Regions from separate parts of the Paenibacillus sp. FSL W7-1332 genome, predicted to be linked through region 1. Evidence: riboswitches for the same ligand, from Rfam matches in the RefSeq annotation. Region 1 holds a riboswitch; the other holds the start of a gene.
The links. A riboswitch is a leader RNA that binds a small molecule or an ion and turns the genes downstream of it on or off. The one in region 1 is predicted to bind cyclic di-AMP.

Region 1 (9,083 bases):
GGCTCGGATTTAAACTGGATGCCGTGAAGCAGCAGAAGCTGCTCAATGATTACGTCAAGCAATTGAAAGCCGCATTGCCGAATGACGTTGCCCTGTCTTTAGCCGTGCCGCCATTGAACAGCGCCTATAAAGGTTATGATTACAAGACACTGGCCTCTATCGCTGATGACCTGATTGTTATGGCCTATCAGTATAATCCGGTTGGAACCAAATCTCAGGTTCCCGAACCGAACAGTCTGGTGGACCAAGCGATCCAACTGGCACTCCAAGCAGGCGTCCCGAAGCAGAAGCTCCTGCTTGGCATCAGTTTAAGCAGCGAAACCGCCACTTCCGTGGACGATAAACTCGGCTTGGCCAAACGTTATGACCTGAAGGGAGCCGCCTTCTGGCGTCTGGGCTTGTTCCGTCTCTATAATAATGGAATGGAAGCTGCCGTGAATGCCTCTGTTGTTAAGGAGTAACCGAACACCCCCTTGTGGGATGATAGACTTATAGTAACAAAAACGTCTATCGACGTACTTTCACAGATGACAGACAGTTAGTAGAAGTTTTTCTTGCGATATCAGGAAGTCACAAGCTTCGAAGTTTATACTCTCTCATATCTAAAAAAAGAAAGCCTGACAAGGTCATCCCTTTGTCAGGCTTTCTGATTATGTATCGTACTCTAAATGGCTGCGTAATCCAACTAGCTTGCGCTTCCTACCAGCTTTGCATAGTTTTCTTGACTCAAAACACGACGTGCCGTGACATAACGCGGCTCGTAATAGGAATCGCTAAGCTTGCTGATTCTGACTCCCTTGCTGCTGGAAGCATGTGCAAATTGTCCGTCACCAATGTAAACGCCTGCATGAGAAATTCCGCTACCGCTCGTATTGAAGAATACCAAATCTCCAACCCGCAGATCTTGGCGATCCACATGTTCACCGGCTTGAGCCTGGCTTTGGGAAGTGCGCGGAAGATCAATATCGAAATTTCTAAACATGTACAGTATAAATCCGGAGCAATCAAACCCGCTGGTAGTCGTTCCGCCCCATTTGTATGGAGTTCCTACCAATTGCTTCACTTGATACTGAAAATTCGGTTGTTGATCAGCAAATGCTGAAACGGCACCAGAAGAAAAAATAATTGCAGACCCTAGCAAAGTGATGACAAACTTCTTCAAAATATGTTCTCTCCTTCGATGCCTACGGAGTTAGCTAAGGGTTCGGTTGAAGGTTCCCTATACTCTCTATACAAGAGTAATTCACCCAAGACGGTTCCCCCGTTTTCACAAACGAAATTCGGCAAAATTCATTAACGTTTTGTAACCTTCTCTTAATATAGTATACAAGCAAGGATGCTGTCAATGATATCCTAAAAATCTATCGTTTTATGTTTGGAGCTGTCGTAAAGATGAAGAATTTCGGCAGGAGATTGGTTAACCGTCTCACTCAGTCATGACAATTATGTAACTCTGTTCTCCTTTCCGCGCTGCTTTTTTAATTAATCTAGCAACTATTTACAAATCTATGCGTTTACATATCAGAAATGAAATTAAAGAGGTGATCCATCACTTATGAGTCAAATAACGATGGCAGAAGCACTAGCTGTTCGGGCAGCAATTAACCGTCTCATCAATCAGTTGATGTCGGAACGCTTGAACAACAGCAGCACGATTATTGAAGAAGGGGAGACGGCGGAATACCCTACGCGCAGCGTAGATGCCATTACGGAAGAAATCGAAGCGGCCGCGGCGGATTATAGGAAGCTGGATTTGCTGATGGCAATCTCCAATACCACGCAGACTATTCCCTGGAACGGCTCCGACATTACGATCATGGAAGCGATCGAGCTGGCCAAACAAATACGCAGCGATATCGGACAGCTTGCCCATCTCGGTTCCCGCAAGAAGCTGGAGCGCCAGAGCAGCCGTGGCAGCGGAGACGGTGCCATAACGCTGTTCAACGTCGCCTTATATGATCCAGAGGCTTATCAGGCGCTAGCCCGCAAGAAGGAACGCGAGGTAACCAAGCTCTCTTCGCTGATTGAGCATGCCAATCATACGTCTTTGATTACGTTTGACGCATCCAAGTACATGGAATAGCGACAGCCGCCGGCTCCAAGCCTGCAGGTCACCCCACGTGCGGGTTTGGAGCCGGCGGTTTCCGCCGGCGGGCGGGAAAGTGCGAGCAACCGTTTATTGTTTGTCGGATACAAACAAACCTAACCAGAAACCAAAAAAATCGACTCCAGCGCAAACGGATGACGGTTTACGGTTCACGCCTATCACTTGTTACTTGTTACGGACTTATGACGCAAATAAATGATCGCTCCGTTTCCCGCTCTCTCTATGAATAATTGGAAAGCCGCCCTTCTGAGGGCGGCTTTTGTTGATTTCTCTTTAGCTAGGTAACTGGATACTACGTCGTCATTCCGAGCGCTCTTTCTGGTATCTATTTATCATTGATCCTATTCGTATCATTCTCTTCAGGCCTATGCTACTGGAACAAAGCCGCAGCTCCAACCAGACCAACATCGTCCCGAAGTCCTGCAGGAACGATCTCGTACGTCCCTAAATAGGACGGCATGACCAGCTTATCCGTCATTTCCCGCAGCTGCGGGAACAACAGCTCACCTGCTCTGCTCACACCCCCGCCAATGACGATGCGATCGGGGTTAAAGCTGTGAATGACGTTAACCAGTCCAAGCGCCATGTAATAGATGGCACGATCAATGACCTCCATTGCAACGGGGTCTTGAAGACGTTTGGCCTCGAATACATGCTTGGCGTTCACTCCCGCATCAGCTGCCGCCAGTTCTGATATGACACTTGGCTGGGTAAGCATTCGCTGGGATGCTGCGAGTCCGATGGCTGTTCCAGAAGCAAATACCTCCCAACAGCCGTGGCTGCCGCAATTGCACTGCGGACCGCTGGGATCAATGATATGGTGTCCCAGTTCCCCAGCAAAGGAACTGCTGCCCAGGAACAGCTTCCCATCCAGCACGATGCCTGAGCCGATACCGGTGCTCAGCGTCACGTACACCATGTTCGTCGCCCCTCTTCCGGCACCTCTTACATACTCTCCCCATGCGGCTGCATTAGCATCATTCAGCACCTGAACCTCCGTATGCAGCTCACGTTCCATCCATGCTTTGAGGGGAACATTCGTCCATTGCGGCAGATTCGTCCCATGGATGACAATGCCCTCCCGGCTGTTAACCGTTCCCGGCGAAGCCATGCCAACCCCTCGGAGCGATTGGCCGCCCGAGACGCTGCGAATCATATTCGTAATTCTCGTAACCACTTCTTCGGCAGTACGCGCGCCTGCCGTCTCCATTTGCTCCCGGTTCAGCAGCTGTCCTTCGGAATCAAAGAGCGCTGCCGCGATCTTCGTACCCCCAAGGTCAACGCCAACCACAAATTCTTGCTGTTTATTCAATACGGTTTGCAATTTTTGTTCACCTGTTTCCGATAGGTTTGCTACTTCTAATGATGTAAGCTGTCAGCCAATGATCGCAGCTCAACCGGATCAATGGGCTTCAGCCCTGATCGGCCATACCGGACAGCGGAGCCGAAATGCACCTCGCTCACGCCGGTCTGGTCGATAAAATCATGTATGATTTCCCACTTCAGGCCATTGCCTGCCAATATTTTAAGCTCGCTTCCTGCCGTATGTTCTACCAGCTCCCGAATTCTCGGGATGGCTTGCGGTGCAGGCTGCGGCCCGCCAGACGTTAAGACGCGGGTAACCGACCGGTATTTCTGCAATGTACGAAGCCCTTCGAACTGATCCTCCAATTCATCAAAAGCCCGGTGGAACGTGACCTGCATATCCCCTGTCCATTCCAGCATTTTGACTAAGGAGACCTCGTCAATCTTTCCTTCCGGAGTCAGCATGCCGATTACTACGCCAGCTGCGCCTGCCTTGCGGATCGCCTTCACCTCCGCAATCATGGTAGCTATATCATGTTCGTTGTACACAAAGGATCTGCTATGAGGTCTGACCATGACATGAACAGGAATCTGAACGGCTTTCACAACCTCTTCTACAAGCCCGATTCCCGGCGTAAGCCCGCCTTCGGTGATCGCCGTGATCAATTCCAGGCGGTCCGCGCCATTCTGCTCTGCTGTGATGGCATCATCCACGCATGTTGCGATTATTTCAAGCAGCATCATCATCACTCCTTATTGAAGTTGATTCTTTATGCATGGGAAAACTGCTTCTCCACATAATCCGCGAGCAATCTCGCGCCATATCCGGTAGCCCCCGCTGCAGAATGAGGGAAATCCCGTTTATACTGGACCGTGCCCGCCATATCGATGTGAACCCATTCCATGGAATCCGCCACAAAATGACGGATAAACAGCGCAGCCGTTATAGCGCCAGCCAAAGTGGACGTACCGACATTTTTCAGATCGGCATAATCGCTTCTAAGCTCTGATTCGTACTCGTCCATCAGCGGCATAGGCCATACGCGCTCACCGTTACGCTCACCGAGCTCAACCAAATCGGCAGTAATCTGTGGGTCGCCCCAGATACCCGCAATCTCCAAGCCCAATGCCGCTCCGACATTACCGGTGAGGGTTGCGATATCAATCACTTTATCTGCGCCAAGATTCGCTGCATGCAGCAGCGCATCGGCAATGATCAATCTGCCCTCCCCATCCGTATTGGCGATCTGAACGCTTAAACCATTCGGATAATGAACGACGGAAGATGGTAGCATCGCATCCGGTCCCGATAAATTATCCGCAACGGCGATCAGCGCCGTTACGCGTACCGGAGCTTTTTGCGATACCAGAATATCCATGGCACCCACGACCGCTGCAGCGCCTCCCATATCCATACGAGCATCGCTGATGTCCCGGCCGATTTTAACGTTCATGCCGCCCATATCAAAGGTTACGCCTTTGCCGATGAGTACAATATGAGGGCTCTCCTTATCGGAACCCACCCCATTATAGGCAATCTCAATCATGGCAGGCTCATATTTGCTGCCGGCTCCCACGGCGATCAGACCGTTCATCTGCCGATCATGGAGCTCTTCTCCGCGATACACATGTAGCTGAACGGGTGCCTTCTTGAAACGGTCCTTAACAACCGCTACGAACGCTTCCGGATTTAACGTTTCCGGAGACTCATTCACCAGGTCTCGGGTGAACTGCGTCCCTTCGATCCGGATTTTTGCCGTCTGTATAATGGCTTCCAGATCTTCACGGGAAAGCCCCTCCCAGTCTTCTAGTCGAAGATGAAGAGACAGGGATTGCAGATTGGCCGTGACCCCGCGATGCTTATTGAATTGATATAGTCCATACATCCAGCCTTCAACCCACGCCTGAAGTTCTTCCTCTATCGAAATCCGGGAAGATGCCCCGACGCCGCGGACTGAGGGGCGAATCAGCGCTGCGCTTGTTTTATTCTCCTTGAGCAATGCTCTCGCGGCTGATGCGCCTGTTCTGCGCACTTGCTCCAACGTCAGGTTTGAACGCTGCCCCATGCCGACAACGAGATCATCCGCTTCTTGATCGGAGCGGCCATAGAACCACGTCAGCGTCATGCGCTGCTTTCGAGATTCCGTTAAACGAAAATGAGACTCCGCCCCCTCATAAACCACATAAATCGAAGTATCTGCCAGGTGAGCTTCATCTATTGTGATGTTCATCGAGCCTTCCCTCCTCTATAAGAGAATCATCGCTGTTAAGCGTTTGTTAAGCGTTTTTCATGATTTCTTCGTCATATAAATGGCATGCCACCTGATGGCCCGGCTCAACCTCACGATATACCGGCGTAATCTGTTTGCACACTTCCATGCAGGAAGGACAGCGTGTATGGAAGCGGCAGCCTGTCGGAGGATTCACCGGACTAGGCAGATCACCCTTCAGAATGATCCGTTCCTTCTTCTGCTTCGGATCCGGAACGGGTACCGAGGATAGCAGCGCTTGAGTGTAAGGATGCAGCGGGCGATCATACAGCGTATCTTTGTTGGCGGTCTCCACGAGCGCTCCCAAATACATGACGCCGATCCGGTCGCTGATATGCTCAACCACGCTGAGATCATGGGAGATGAACAGATAAGTCAGGCCGTATTCCTCTTGAAGATCCTGAAGCAGGTTCAGCACCTGCGATTGGATGGAAACATCCAGCGCGGACACAGGCTCGTCGGCAACAATTAGATTTGGACGCACGGACAGCGCTCTGGCAATGCCGATCCGCTGCCGCTGACCGCCGCTGAACTCATGAGCAAAGCGTTCGGCATGAAAGCTGTTCAATCCGACCGTTTCCAGAAGCTCGCAGGCCAGTTTGTCCCGCTCTTTGGTGCTCAGCTTGGTATGAATCAGCAAGGGCTCCGCGACCAGCTCTTTGACCTTCATCCTTGGATTCAGAGAGGCGTATGGATCCTGAAATACCATCTGCATGTCTTTGCGCAGAGGGCGCATCTGATTCTCGTTGTATCCGCTAATATCCGTTCCGTTAAACAGCACCTCGCCGCTATTCGGCGTCAGCAGTCGGGTCACCAGGCGGCCTGTCGTCGATTTGCCGCAGCCGCTTTCGCCTACCAGACTGAAGGTCTCGCCCTTATGGATCGCGAAGGAGATTCCATCCACGGCACGAAGCTGCTTGGATGTGCCGAAGAATCCTTTTTTCACCGTGAATGATTTCTGCAAATTCTTCACTTCTAATAGAGGTGTTTCTTTCATGCGGTTTCTCCTCCCTTCGTGTGACCTTCCTGTGTCAGCCAGCAGCGGCTCTTACGATTTTCTTCATGTGCGACAGGGAGAAGCTCCGGCTCCTGGGAGAGGCACTGCTCCATTACGAACGGGCATCGCGGAGCAAACTTGCAGCCTTTCGGCATGTTCCGCAGATCCGGCACATTCCCTGGAATGGATTCCAAACGGCGTACCTTTTGTCTAAGCTTGGGCACTGAATGAATGAGCCCTTTGGTGTATGGATGCTGAGGATTCTCGAACAGTTCTTCAACCGTTGCCTCTTCCACGACTCTGCCTGCATACATGACAACCACCCGGTCGCACATTTCGGCCACGACGCCAAGGTCATGGGTAATGAGCAGCATGCCCATTTCCTGCTCGGTCTTGAGTCGGTTCATCAGATCCAGGATCTGAGCTTGAATCGTGACGTCAAGAGCCGTGGTCGGCTCATCGGCAATCAACAGCTTCGGATTGCAGGACATCGCCATCGCAATCATGACCCGCTGCCGCATGCCGCCGGACAATTGGTGTGGATAGTCATCCACGACCTCGTCCGCCCGCGGAATGCCGACAAGTTTGAGCGAGTCGATGGCATGCTGCCGCGCTTTCTTGCGGCTATAACCCAGGTGCAGCATGATGGATTCCTCCAGCTGTTTCCCGATACGAAGGACGGGATTCAGGGATGTCATTGGTTCCTGGAAGATCATGGCCAGCTCGTTACCCCGATAGCGGCGCATTTCTTTTTCCGACATTTGTACGAGATCCTTGCCCTCAAAACTTACCGAGCCCCCGGATATTCGGCCGGGCGTATCCTTAAGAAGTCTCATGATGGACAGGGAGGTCACGCTTTTGCCGCATCCGGATTCACCCACGAGTCCAAGCACTTCGCCTTTATTGATGTGAAAATCGACCCCTGCTACGGCAAGCACCGATGAGCCATCGCGTTTGAATTCGGTTTTGAGCCCCTTTACTTCAAGCAATGTTTGCGTCACGATCTATCCCCCCCTATTAGTTTTTGGTCTTCGGATCAAGGGCATCATTCAGTCCGTCACCGATCAGATTGAATGCAAGCACAGTCAGGAATATCAGAAGTCCCGGGTAGTACACGATATGCGGTGCAATGCTTAAGTAATCGCGTCCCATACTGAGCATAGCGCCCCAGTCCGGTTCTGTCGGTTTGGCCCCGAGTCCGAGGAAGCTTAACGAAGAAGCTGCCAGAATGGCGCCGCCGATTCGCATCGACACGTTGACGATGATGCTGGGAACCGTCTCGGGAAAAATATGCTTCCATATAATCCGGTTATGCTTGGCCCCCATCGATCTTGCCGCCTCTACATATAAAGACTCCTTCGCGGAGAGTGTTACACTTCGGATGATTCTGGCAAACGACGGTGTGCCAAAGACCGCCACCGCGATCACCACATTCGATAATCCCGGCCCCAAAATCGCTACGATTCCAATGGCAAGCAGCAGGTCAGGAAAGGAGAACATGACGTCACTGCCCCGCATAATGAGACGGTCGATCCAGCCGCCATAGTAGCCGCTGATCAAGCCGAGAATCGTACCGAGAACTGCGGATATAAATACCGCGCTTAAGCTGACCGCCATGGTTAACCGTGTTCCGTCAATCAAGCGGCTCAGGATATCGCGGCCATACTCATCCGTACCCGCCCAGTGGGCAGCCGACGGGCCTTGCATCATTGCATCGTAGTTGGGCTCATTCGGAGGATACGGAACGATATGCGGACCGATCACCGCGAGCACAAGGAGTAACAAGATAAATCCGCTTGATATTACGGCAAGCTTTTGCTTCATGAATTTAGATGTAAACGCTCTGAATTTGCCAGTTGCCTGGCTCTTTGCAAGCATATCCTCCGGCGCGGAGGAATGGACCGTCACTGTTGAATTGTTGCTCATGAGTTCCCCCTCCTATTTCGATGCATACCGGATTTTTGGATTCAGTACACCGTACAATAAATCGACAATCAGGTTAATCAGGATAAATTCGGCTGCAAACAGCAGTAAAAGCGCTTGAATGACGGTATAATCCCGGAATGCGATCGAGTCGACCAAGAGACGTCCCATGCCCGGAATACTGAATACGGTCTCAACCATAACCGAACCGCCCAGCAAAAATCCGAACTGCAGCCCTGCAACGGTTACGACCTGAATCAAGGAATTGCGCAGCGCATGCCTTCCGACAACGACGAATTCCCGCAGACCCTTCGCGCGTCCGGTCCGCACATAATCCTCGCGCATCGTTTCGAGCATCGACGTACGTGAGTATCTTGCCAGCATGGACATAATCCCGGCCCCTAGCGTAAAAGAAGGCAGAATATAGGATTGCCAGCTGTCGACACCGCCTGTTGGGAACCAACCAAGCTCAACAGAGAAA
Region 2 (9,083 bases), 2.9 Mb from region 1:
GTCATGCAATGTGAAGAGCAGCCTTTTATGTATTTCATTTTATCAGGTACTATGTAGAGAGCCGATACACCAGAAGAGCGTGTTTGGAATTATGGAGATAAAGGGTTGAAACTATGAAATTGAAAGAAGTGTTATTGCAACCATCCGAGCGGATTGATGATCTGCTTACCCATGAGCTTGGCATCATCCAGAGTGAGGAGGTATTCAGCTTTTCCATGGACGCCGTCCTGCTCGCCAGGTTTGCCAGCATTCCGCGCAGGGGCCGTATTTTGGATATGTGCACGGGAAACGGAGTTGTTCCGATCCTGCTGTCAACACGTACAGGAGCGCCGATCGAGGGGATTGAGATTCAGCCCAGACTTGCAGACATGGCCAGACGGAGCGTCGAGATGAATGATCTGCAGGATCAGATCACGATTCATGAAGGAGATCTGCGGGAACTGTACAAGGAAAAAGGGTATGGAGCGTACGACCTGATTACGGTCAACCCGCCTTATATGCCGATGAACGGCAGCGACTTGAAGCTGAATGAGCACCAGGCGATTGCCAGGCATGAAATTCACTGTACGCTTGAGGAAGTAATTGAATCCTGTGCAAGGCTGCTTCGCCAAGGCGGGAAGATGAGCATGGTCCACAAGCCCCTGCGGCTGGCAGAAATCATTACGCTGATGAGCAAATACCGGATTGAGCCCAAAGTCATCCGTTTTGTCCATCCGCGCGTGAATATGGAAGCGAACATGGTGCTTATCGAGGGGATTCGGGACGGGAAGCCTGAGGTTCGGCTGAAGCCCCCGCTGATCGTGTATGATGAGCAAGGAAACTACGGACCGGATTTTATGGAAATTTACTACGGAACACATAAGGATGAGACGAACGAATGAGAAATCTTGTACAGCAAAGTTATGCCGACCAGGGAGAGGGAAGCCCGGGTTCTCTGTATTTGGTGGCAACGCCGATCGGTAATTTGGAGGATATGACCTATCGAGCCGTGCGCATCCTTCAGGAGTGCGATATTATCGCGGCAGAGGATACGAGGCAGTCACGCAAGCTGCTGACCCATTTCGAAATTCCGGCTAAACCGCTGTTTAGTTATCACGAGCATAATAAGGCGGCCAGCGGGCCTGAAATCATACGTTATATAATAGAAGGAAAAAATGTGGCACTCGTCAGCGACGCCGGTCTGCCGGCGATTTCGGACCCTGGCAGTGATCTGGTTTCACTTGCGATTGAAGCGGGCATTTCGGTCATTCCGATCCCGGGGGCCAATGCCGCTCTTTCCGCCCTAATCGTTTCGGGTTTGCCGACCGAACGGTTTACGTTTATCGGCTTTTTGCCGCGGGAGCGCAAAGATATCGTCCAGCAGCTGCAAGCTTTGCAATCGGCGCAGGGAACGTTATTATTTTATGAATCTCCGCATCGCGTGAAAAAGACCCTGGAGATCTTGCAGGAGGTACTGGGAAATCGGAAGGTGACCTTGGCTCGCGAACTAACCAAGCGCTACGAGGAGTTCTTGCGCGGAACCATCTCCGAATGTCTGGACTGGCTCACGGAGCATCCGCCGCTGGGAGAATATTGTTTGGTGGTTGAAGCCGGCAGTGCAGAAGAGGAGCTTAAAGAGAAAAATGCCTGGTGGCAGGAGCTTTCGCTCCAGGAGCATGTGGAACATTACGAGCGGGAAGGACTAAGCCGCAAGGATGCCATGAAAAAAACCGCGAGTGATCGCGGTGTATCGAAGCGGGATATTTATAATGCACTCCTGACGGAGTCGTGATCTAGCGTAACTTGGCGCAGGGGGATAACAAATAGCCCCACAAAGTGGGGCCTATGCTTCGATGTTTATTCAAATCCTTTGCGGGGACCCCAAAACATATAAATAAATGCGATTAAAGAATTGCTCACTTCGCTGAAAACTTATAAATTCTTTAATATCAAAAAAAGACCCTCCTGCGGCCGGGTTCATAGCCGAGGAAGGCACCAAGGAGATATGAAAAAGGTTAGAATTAACAAAATGTAATAATGCTATTATATACTAAAAATCTTAATTTGTCACAGGTGTAGGGATTTCCGAGATACATTCATGGCAAACAATTTTACCTTTGAAGTAAGTGACATTCTCAGCGTTACCACAGAAGATGCAGGCAGGCTCATATTTCTTAAGCATGATGCGTTCGCCGTCTACATAAATCTCCAATGCATCTTTCTCACCAATTCCGAGCGTACGGCGTAACTCAATTGGAATGACGACCCGTCCAAGCTCATCGACTTTCCTTACAATTCCTGTTGATTTCATCATAACTTATAAATGCCCCTCTCGCCATAATTTAAAAAAGTCATAATTCGACATAGTTCTAGTTTTTATGTTATTTATAGTACCAACGATTCCCAAAACAGTCAACCTATATTTTTGAAAAATCGGAACCTATTTACGAAAGTATAGTGAACGAAACCCTTGTATAGCAACGTAATTACCATAAACGAACCAATTTTTGCTGCGGTTTTCTATTTGTCGATTTGGAAAGCGTAATTTTACCTTATTCGACATGGTTCGACATTAGATGTCAAAAGAAGTGTTTATCGGCAAAACCCAAATCAAAACGATAAGGAGTTGAGATGGAATGCATTCACCAATTTCGGAAGAAAAAGTGTTTAAGGATCCCGTCCACAATTATATTCATGTGCAAGACGATATCATATGGCGATTAATCGATACCCCGGAATTCCAGCGGCTCCGCCGGGTGAGACAGCTCGGGACTTCATTTCTGACCTTTCACGGGGCCGAGCACAGCCGATTCTCCCATTCACTGGGAGTCTATGAAATTACGAGAAGAATCATCTCTCAATTCGAACGAAGGGGGTACTCCGATTGGCCTGCCGAGGAAAGGCAAGTTGCCCTCTGCGCGGCCCTGCTACATGATTTGGGGCATGGGCCCTTTTCTCATTCTATAGAAGAAGCTTTTCATATGAATCACGAGGATTGGACATGCCGGATCCTGCTTGGGGATACTTGCGTCAATCAGGTACTGCGGGAGCTTGGAGCGGATTTCCCCGAGAAAGTGGCTTCGGTTATTAACAAAACCTACGACAAGCCGATTGTGATAAACCTGGTCACTAGTCCGCTGGATGCAGACCGGATGGATTATTTGTTAAGGGATGCGTATTATACGGGAGTCAATTACGGAACGATTGATATTGACCGGATCTTGCGGATGCTGCGGCCGTACCGGGATCGGGTCGTCGTGAAGGAATCGGGTATGCATGCCGTAGAGGATTACCTGATGTCAAGGTATCAGATGTACTGGCAGGTGTATTTTCATCCTGTTACCCGAAGCTCCGAAATTATCCTGCGCCAAATTTTCCGCCGGGCCAAGGAACTGCATGACCGTGGATATGCTTTTCGGTTCATGATCGAACCGCTTCCTGCGTTGTTTTCGGGGGATATCGGGGTGAATCAATATCTGCGCCTTGATGAAGCTCTGATCCAAACGGCCTTTCTGCAATGGACGGAGGAGGAAGATCCTCTTCTTAGCGAATTATGCGGCCGTTTCATGCACCGAAAGCTCTACAAATATGTAGAAATCGACAACATCGATCTGGAGACCATCGACGGGATACGCCACGCATTCAGTGCCGTTGGATTGCATCCGGAATATGACCTGGAGATTGATTTTCCAACGGATCTTCCTTATGATAAGGTTCATTCCGATATGCCGCTTAACGAGAAGCAAATCCTGCTTCTGGATCGGCATGATGAGCTGAAGGAAATCTCGGAGGTATCCGATATTGTACGCTCGATCAGCGGCATTCATAAAGGACGGTACCACCTTTATTATCCGGAGGAGAAGGTAAGTCCGCTGCTGGCTCAAATGCCGGAGAAGATAGCCAGTGTTTTCAAACAACAACATTAGCTAGGTAGAATACAGGAACATTTGGTTTATCTGCAATTTACCCAGCTAATGGAATATATACGACACAGAAACGACAGGAAGGAGAGTGTGGATTTTATGTTGTTCGACACGCACACTCATATGGATGCTCCCCAATTCGACGAAGACCGGGAAGAGGCAATCCAGCGGGCGCTCGAAGCCGGCGTGACCCGGATGATCAATATTGGATTTAACCGGGAGACGATTCCGACTACGATGAAGCTGGCAGAAACTTATGATTTTATATATGCAGCGGTAGGCTGGCATCCTGTAGACGCCATTACCATGGAGGATCAGGACCTGGATTGGATCGCCTCTTTGTGCAGTCACGAGAAAGTGGTGGCTATAGGAGAGATCGGTTTGGACTATTATTGGGATACGTCTCCGAAAGAAGTTCAGCACCGAGTGCTTCGGCGTCAGATCGGACTGGCCCGGGAATTGAACATGCCGATTGTCATTCATAATCGGGATGCGCATGAAGATATCGTGAGAATTTTGCGCGATGAAAAAGCCTCCGAGGTGGGCGGTGTCATGCATTCCTTCTCCGGAAGCTGGGAAACGGCCAAAATATGTCTCGATATGGGATTCCATATTTCGTTTGGCGGGCCGATTACCTTCAAAAATGCAAAGCAGCCCAAAGAGGTTTTGGCGCAGGTTCCGCTTGATCGATTATTGATCGAAACGGACTCCCCTTACCTAACACCTCATCCCTTCCGCGGGAAACGAAATGAGACCGCTTATGTAAAATTGGTGGCGGAGGCGGCAGCCGAAATTAGAGGGTTGTCCTATGAGGAATTGGCCCAAATTACCACCCAAAATGCGCTGGAACGATTTGGTATTTAACGAAAACGAGAGCAAAAGCGATGAAAAAGGGAGCATTTTCGATTAATTAAAGTTTTTTAATCAGAAAAGGCGTTGATATTACAATATTTTAACCTTTTACATGAGAAAATGTGGTTGAATGTTGCTTTACAACCTGCATACAAACAGGATATCATCTTTTCAGTGATAAGAAGCTGCGATGTGCAGATCGCGGCCGAATATTTCATGAACCGTCTCGCTTAATCTCCGAAATTTTGGGGAACGGGGGAACCGATACCGCCGTGCATACTGGTCTGAATGCGCGCAGCTGTATTTGATTTCTTTTTCGGGTCTTTGGGGTGAATTTGAAGGATCTCGCCATGAGCGGGTATCCGGATCTAGGGCGTCTCTCTTACGTCCGAACCCGACAGCTAACTCCGTAAGCGAAATAAGAGGGGAATTCTCGTGCATACCATTTCCATGATTCTAATCATCAGGAAGCCACGTTAGAGCCTCTAGTACTCTTTCAATGGCTTTCTTTTATTTTTGAATAATGGAGAGGGGATCATCATACTCTTGGTAAACAAGGGGTGGTGGTACATGGACGAAAAAGACGGGAATTGACGCAGGGTGTAGATAGATAGCAGGGCGCCTTGTGAGAAAAATTGCTATAGTCACGTCAAATGCATTCATGCGTTTACCTAGACGGCGGGACTATGAAGGAGGATGGAATAGTGGGCATTTTTCAACCTGAAGAAACCCATGAATCACAATCATCCAGCATGTCTTACGCATTGAGATGGAAGCATGACAATTTGCGTCAACTGATGTTGCTCGGTGCCATGGGTGCCGTTACGGTATCACTTCTCATATCGTTGGTCGTACATGATCAGGCAGGCAAGGAGGTTCAGCTTGTCGTCGATGGTCGTGTCACCACAGTAGAAACACGTGGATCATTGCTGCAGGAATTGCTGGATGAGCAAGCGATCACGTTGAGTCCTCAGGATCAGATTTCGATGCCTTTAAACGGCGCGATCCAGGATGGAGACCGGATCATCATTGACCGGGCAATTCCAGTCAAAGTTACAGTAGGCAGCACAACCAAAACCATATTTACATCCCAGGATACGGTTGATCATGTACTTAAAGAGGCTGGTATTACGATCCAGGGTGAAGATATAGTACAACCGGCACAGAACACGAAGCTGACCAGCAATATGAATATCGATGTCGTTCGCGTCACGAAACAAAAAGTTAAGGAGACGGAGGATCGCAATTTCCGCGTGATCAAAACAGCCGACCCATCGCTTGAGAGAGGGGATAACCGCGTTATTCAGCGGGGCGAGCCTGGTCTCATGGTGAACCATTATGAGAAGGTCTACCACAATGGCAAGCTGGTTTCCAAGACGAAGGTCTCCCAAGAGATTGAACGCAGAACGAAGGATAAAATCATTGCCGTTGGCACGAAAAAAGTAGAGAAGCCTGTCATCGTTCAGGCGGCAGCCACCGATGTAAAGGCTAAACCGGCTAAATTGACCGGCACGAAAAAAGTAACGACCGCCAAGGCTGTCGAGAACAACGTGGTTTCTCGGGCAGGCGTTGATTTTAAATACAGCAAGGTATTGAACAACGTGTCGATGACGGCGTATTCCGCTGAGCAGCAGGGAATCGGTACACGCACTGCATCCGGTACACGCGTTACAGAAGGACGCACCATCGCCGTTGATCCTAACATCATCCCGATCGGCTGGTGGGTCTATATCGAAGGCATTGGCTTCCGTCGTGCAGAAGATACGGGCGGTGCCATCAAAGGCAACAAAATCGATGTGTATTATGATTCACTGAAATCGGCCATAAACTTCGGCCGGAAGAGCGGCCGCACCGTTTACGTGATCGGTCCGGTTAAACCTGAATTGAACTAGACGCATGAATTCCAATTTACAATACCATTCTAATGCTATACTATTTAGCTTATAATATATAATGATGAAGAAGAGGGAATATTTCCTCTTCTTTTGTTTTGTTAAGAACGGAGTATATAGGGCTAAGTTGGTAGAACCTAGAGGTTGTACAAGCCTGTTTTCTTGGGAAGGAAGAGAACAAACGCATGATTAAAGAAGTGATTGTTGTGGAAGGCAGAGACGATACCGTTGCCATTAAACGGGCCGTAGAAGCAGATACGATCGAAACGGGCGGCTCAGCGATCAATAAACAAATCCTGAAACGCATAGCGCTTGCTCAGGAGCGCAGAGGCGTTATTATATTAACCGATCCTGACCATGCAGGGGAGCGGATCCGCAAAATTGTGGATCAGGGTGTCCCTGGCTGCAAGCATGCCTTTATTCCGGAAGCGGATGCTACCCGCAAAGGGGATATCGGCGTAGAGAATGCCTCGCCAGAAGCGATACGGCGTGCGCTGGAGCGGGTACATACCTCCTTTGAGGGCGGAGAGAGCCTGATCAGTCTGGAGGACATGCTGGAGGCAGGATTATCAGCCCATCCGGAGGCTGCTGCAAGGCGTATGACGATGGGAAACCTGCTCGGGATCGGATATTGCAACAGCAAGCAATTCCATAAACGATTGGCCATGTTTCAAATATCGCGGGAAGAATTTCTGGCCGCACTTTCACAGCTGGAAGAAGGGGGCGTAAGCCAATGAATCGGATCGAGGATATATCAACACCAAGACGGACGAAGGAGATCATCTCACGGCATGGATTCTCCTTCAAGAAGAGTCTGGGTCAAAACTTTCTCATCGATCAGAATATATTGTATAAAATCGTGGAGGCTGCAGGACTGGATGAAGATAAGGGAGCGCTTGAGATCGGTCCTGGGATCGGTGCGTTAACCGAGAAGCTGGCACAGACGGCAGGAACCGTCACCGCGGTCGAAATTGATCAGCGCCTGATTCCCATCTTGCGGGAGGTCCTGGAGCCCTATGAGAATGTGAAGGTGCATCATGGGGATGTCCTGAAGGTGGATCTTCATGAGCTGTTCCGTCAGGATTTTGCGGGCGTATCGAAGGTAAGTGTGGTTGCGAATCTGCCGTATTATGTGACGACGCCGATTCTCATGAAGCTGCTGGAGGAGAAGCTGCCGCTGGAGAATATCGTGGTGATGATTCAGAAAGAAGTGGCAGAGCGGATGGCGGCCGCACCGGGAAGCAAGGATTACGGCAGCCTTAGCATTGCCGTTCAATATTACAGTGAGCCTAAGCTGGTCTGTATTGTGCCGCATACGGTGTTTATTCCGCAGCCGAATGTCGCTTCGGCCGTTATTCGCTTGGCGGTACGGGAACAGCCTCCTGTCAGCGTAGAAGATGAAAGCTTCTTCTTCGAGGTGGTCCAGGCCTCTTTCGCACAGCGGAGGAAGACGATTGCCAACAATCTGAAGAGCCGGTTCTTTCCGGGAGAAGGCCGTGAACGGCTGGAGCAGCTGCTGCAGGAGGCGGGCATCGAGCCTTCACGGCGCGGCGAGACCCTTAGTATTGAAGAGTATGCCCGGCTTAGCAACATATTGTACAACGCGGATATTCGTTAATACAGCCATTAGAGCGCCCATAGACCCGCGGAAGGTCTCGACGCGATAAATTGATGTTTCCAAGAACCAATAGTCACAGTGGCCCATACCATAGGGTAGGGGTGATGTTGTGATGAACTTGGGAGACTTGGTCGTTCGTAAATCCTACGGCGGCGATGTAACGTTCCGGGTAGAAGGCATGCGGCAAAATAACAATATCGTCATCAAAGGGACGGAATTCCGGTTACTGGCCGATGCTCCCGTTGATGATCTGGTCACGGTCCCGCATCCCACCTTAAGCGAACGAACAAAGCAGGCACAGATCAAAGCCAATGAGTCGCTGGACCGCCTGCAGAAGCACAGACAGGAGCAGAGCGAGCGTCAACTGGCCAGCCTGCGCAATATCGAAGGCGGCCAGCTTGCGGATAAAGGATATTTTGACGTGCCGGGCAAAGTGCTGCATTTGGATGGGGATCCCCAATACCTGAAGAAGAGTTTGACCTTGTACAATCAGCTTCGGGTCCCAGCGGAAGGCCATTATATCAATGAGTCGGGGATGGCCGATTCATTATATCGTCTTCTTCCGCGGGTAAGACCTGATATCGTGGTCATTACAGGTCATGATGGAGTTCTGAAGAGACGACAGCCATACGATTTATATAGCCTGGACAGCTATAAAAATTCACACAACTTTGTCACGGCCATTCAGGTAGCACGTCAATATGAGCGGAATCTGGATTCCCTGGTCATTGTAGCCGGAGCGTGCCAATCGCATTTTGAAGCGCTGCTGCAGGCAGGAGCCAATTTTGCCAGCTCGCCGGGGCGAATCCTCATTCATGC

Region 2: another riboswitch for cyclic di-AMP. It lies ahead of MKX98_RS00140 (3D domain-containing protein); the one in region 1 lies ahead of MKX98_RS20660 (C40 family peptidase).

The regions. Positions count from the first base shown of each region.
Region 1 is NZ_CP150209.1:4,619,380-4,628,462, forward strand. Features, by position in the region: gene MKX98_RS20655 (stalk domain-containing protein) at 1-461, shown strand, start outside; gene MKX98_RS20660 (C40 family peptidase) at 686-1,162, opposite strand; cyclic di-AMP (ydaO/yuaA leader) riboswitch at 1,166-1,296, opposite strand; gene MKX98_RS20665 (hypothetical protein) at 1,556-2,083, shown strand; gene MKX98_RS20670 (ROK family protein) at 2,478-3,431, opposite strand; gene MKX98_RS20675 (copper homeostasis protein CutC) at 3,467-4,153, opposite strand; gene MKX98_RS20680 (leucyl aminopeptidase family protein) at 4,183-5,643, opposite strand; gene MKX98_RS20685 (dipeptide ABC transporter ATP-binding protein) at 5,690-6,679, opposite strand; gene MKX98_RS20690 (ABC transporter ATP-binding protein) at 6,676-7,680, opposite strand; gene MKX98_RS20695 (ABC transporter permease subunit) at 7,697-8,557, opposite strand; gene MKX98_RS20700 (ABC transporter permease subunit) at 8,618-9,083, opposite strand, start outside.
Region 2 is NZ_CP150209.1:24,949-34,031, forward strand. Features, by position in the region: gene MKX98_RS00115 (tRNA1(Val) (adenine(37)-N6)-methyltransferase) at 114-881, shown strand; gene rsmI (16S rRNA (cytidine(1402)-2'-O)-methyltransferase) at 878-1,771, shown strand; gene MKX98_RS00125 (AbrB/MazE/SpoVT family DNA-binding domain-containing protein) at 2,039-2,293, opposite strand; gene MKX98_RS00130 (HD domain-containing protein) at 2,616-3,905, shown strand; gene MKX98_RS00135 (TatD family hydrolase) at 4,002-4,766, shown strand; cyclic di-AMP (ydaO/yuaA leader) riboswitch at 4,972-5,186, shown strand; gene MKX98_RS00140 (3D domain-containing protein) at 5,459-6,646, shown strand; gene rnmV (ribonuclease M5) at 6,832-7,383, shown strand; gene rsmA (16S rRNA (adenine(1518)-N(6)/adenine(1519)-N(6))-dimethyltransferase RsmA) at 7,380-8,264, shown strand; gene yabG (sporulation peptidase YabG) at 8,377-9,083, shown strand, end outside.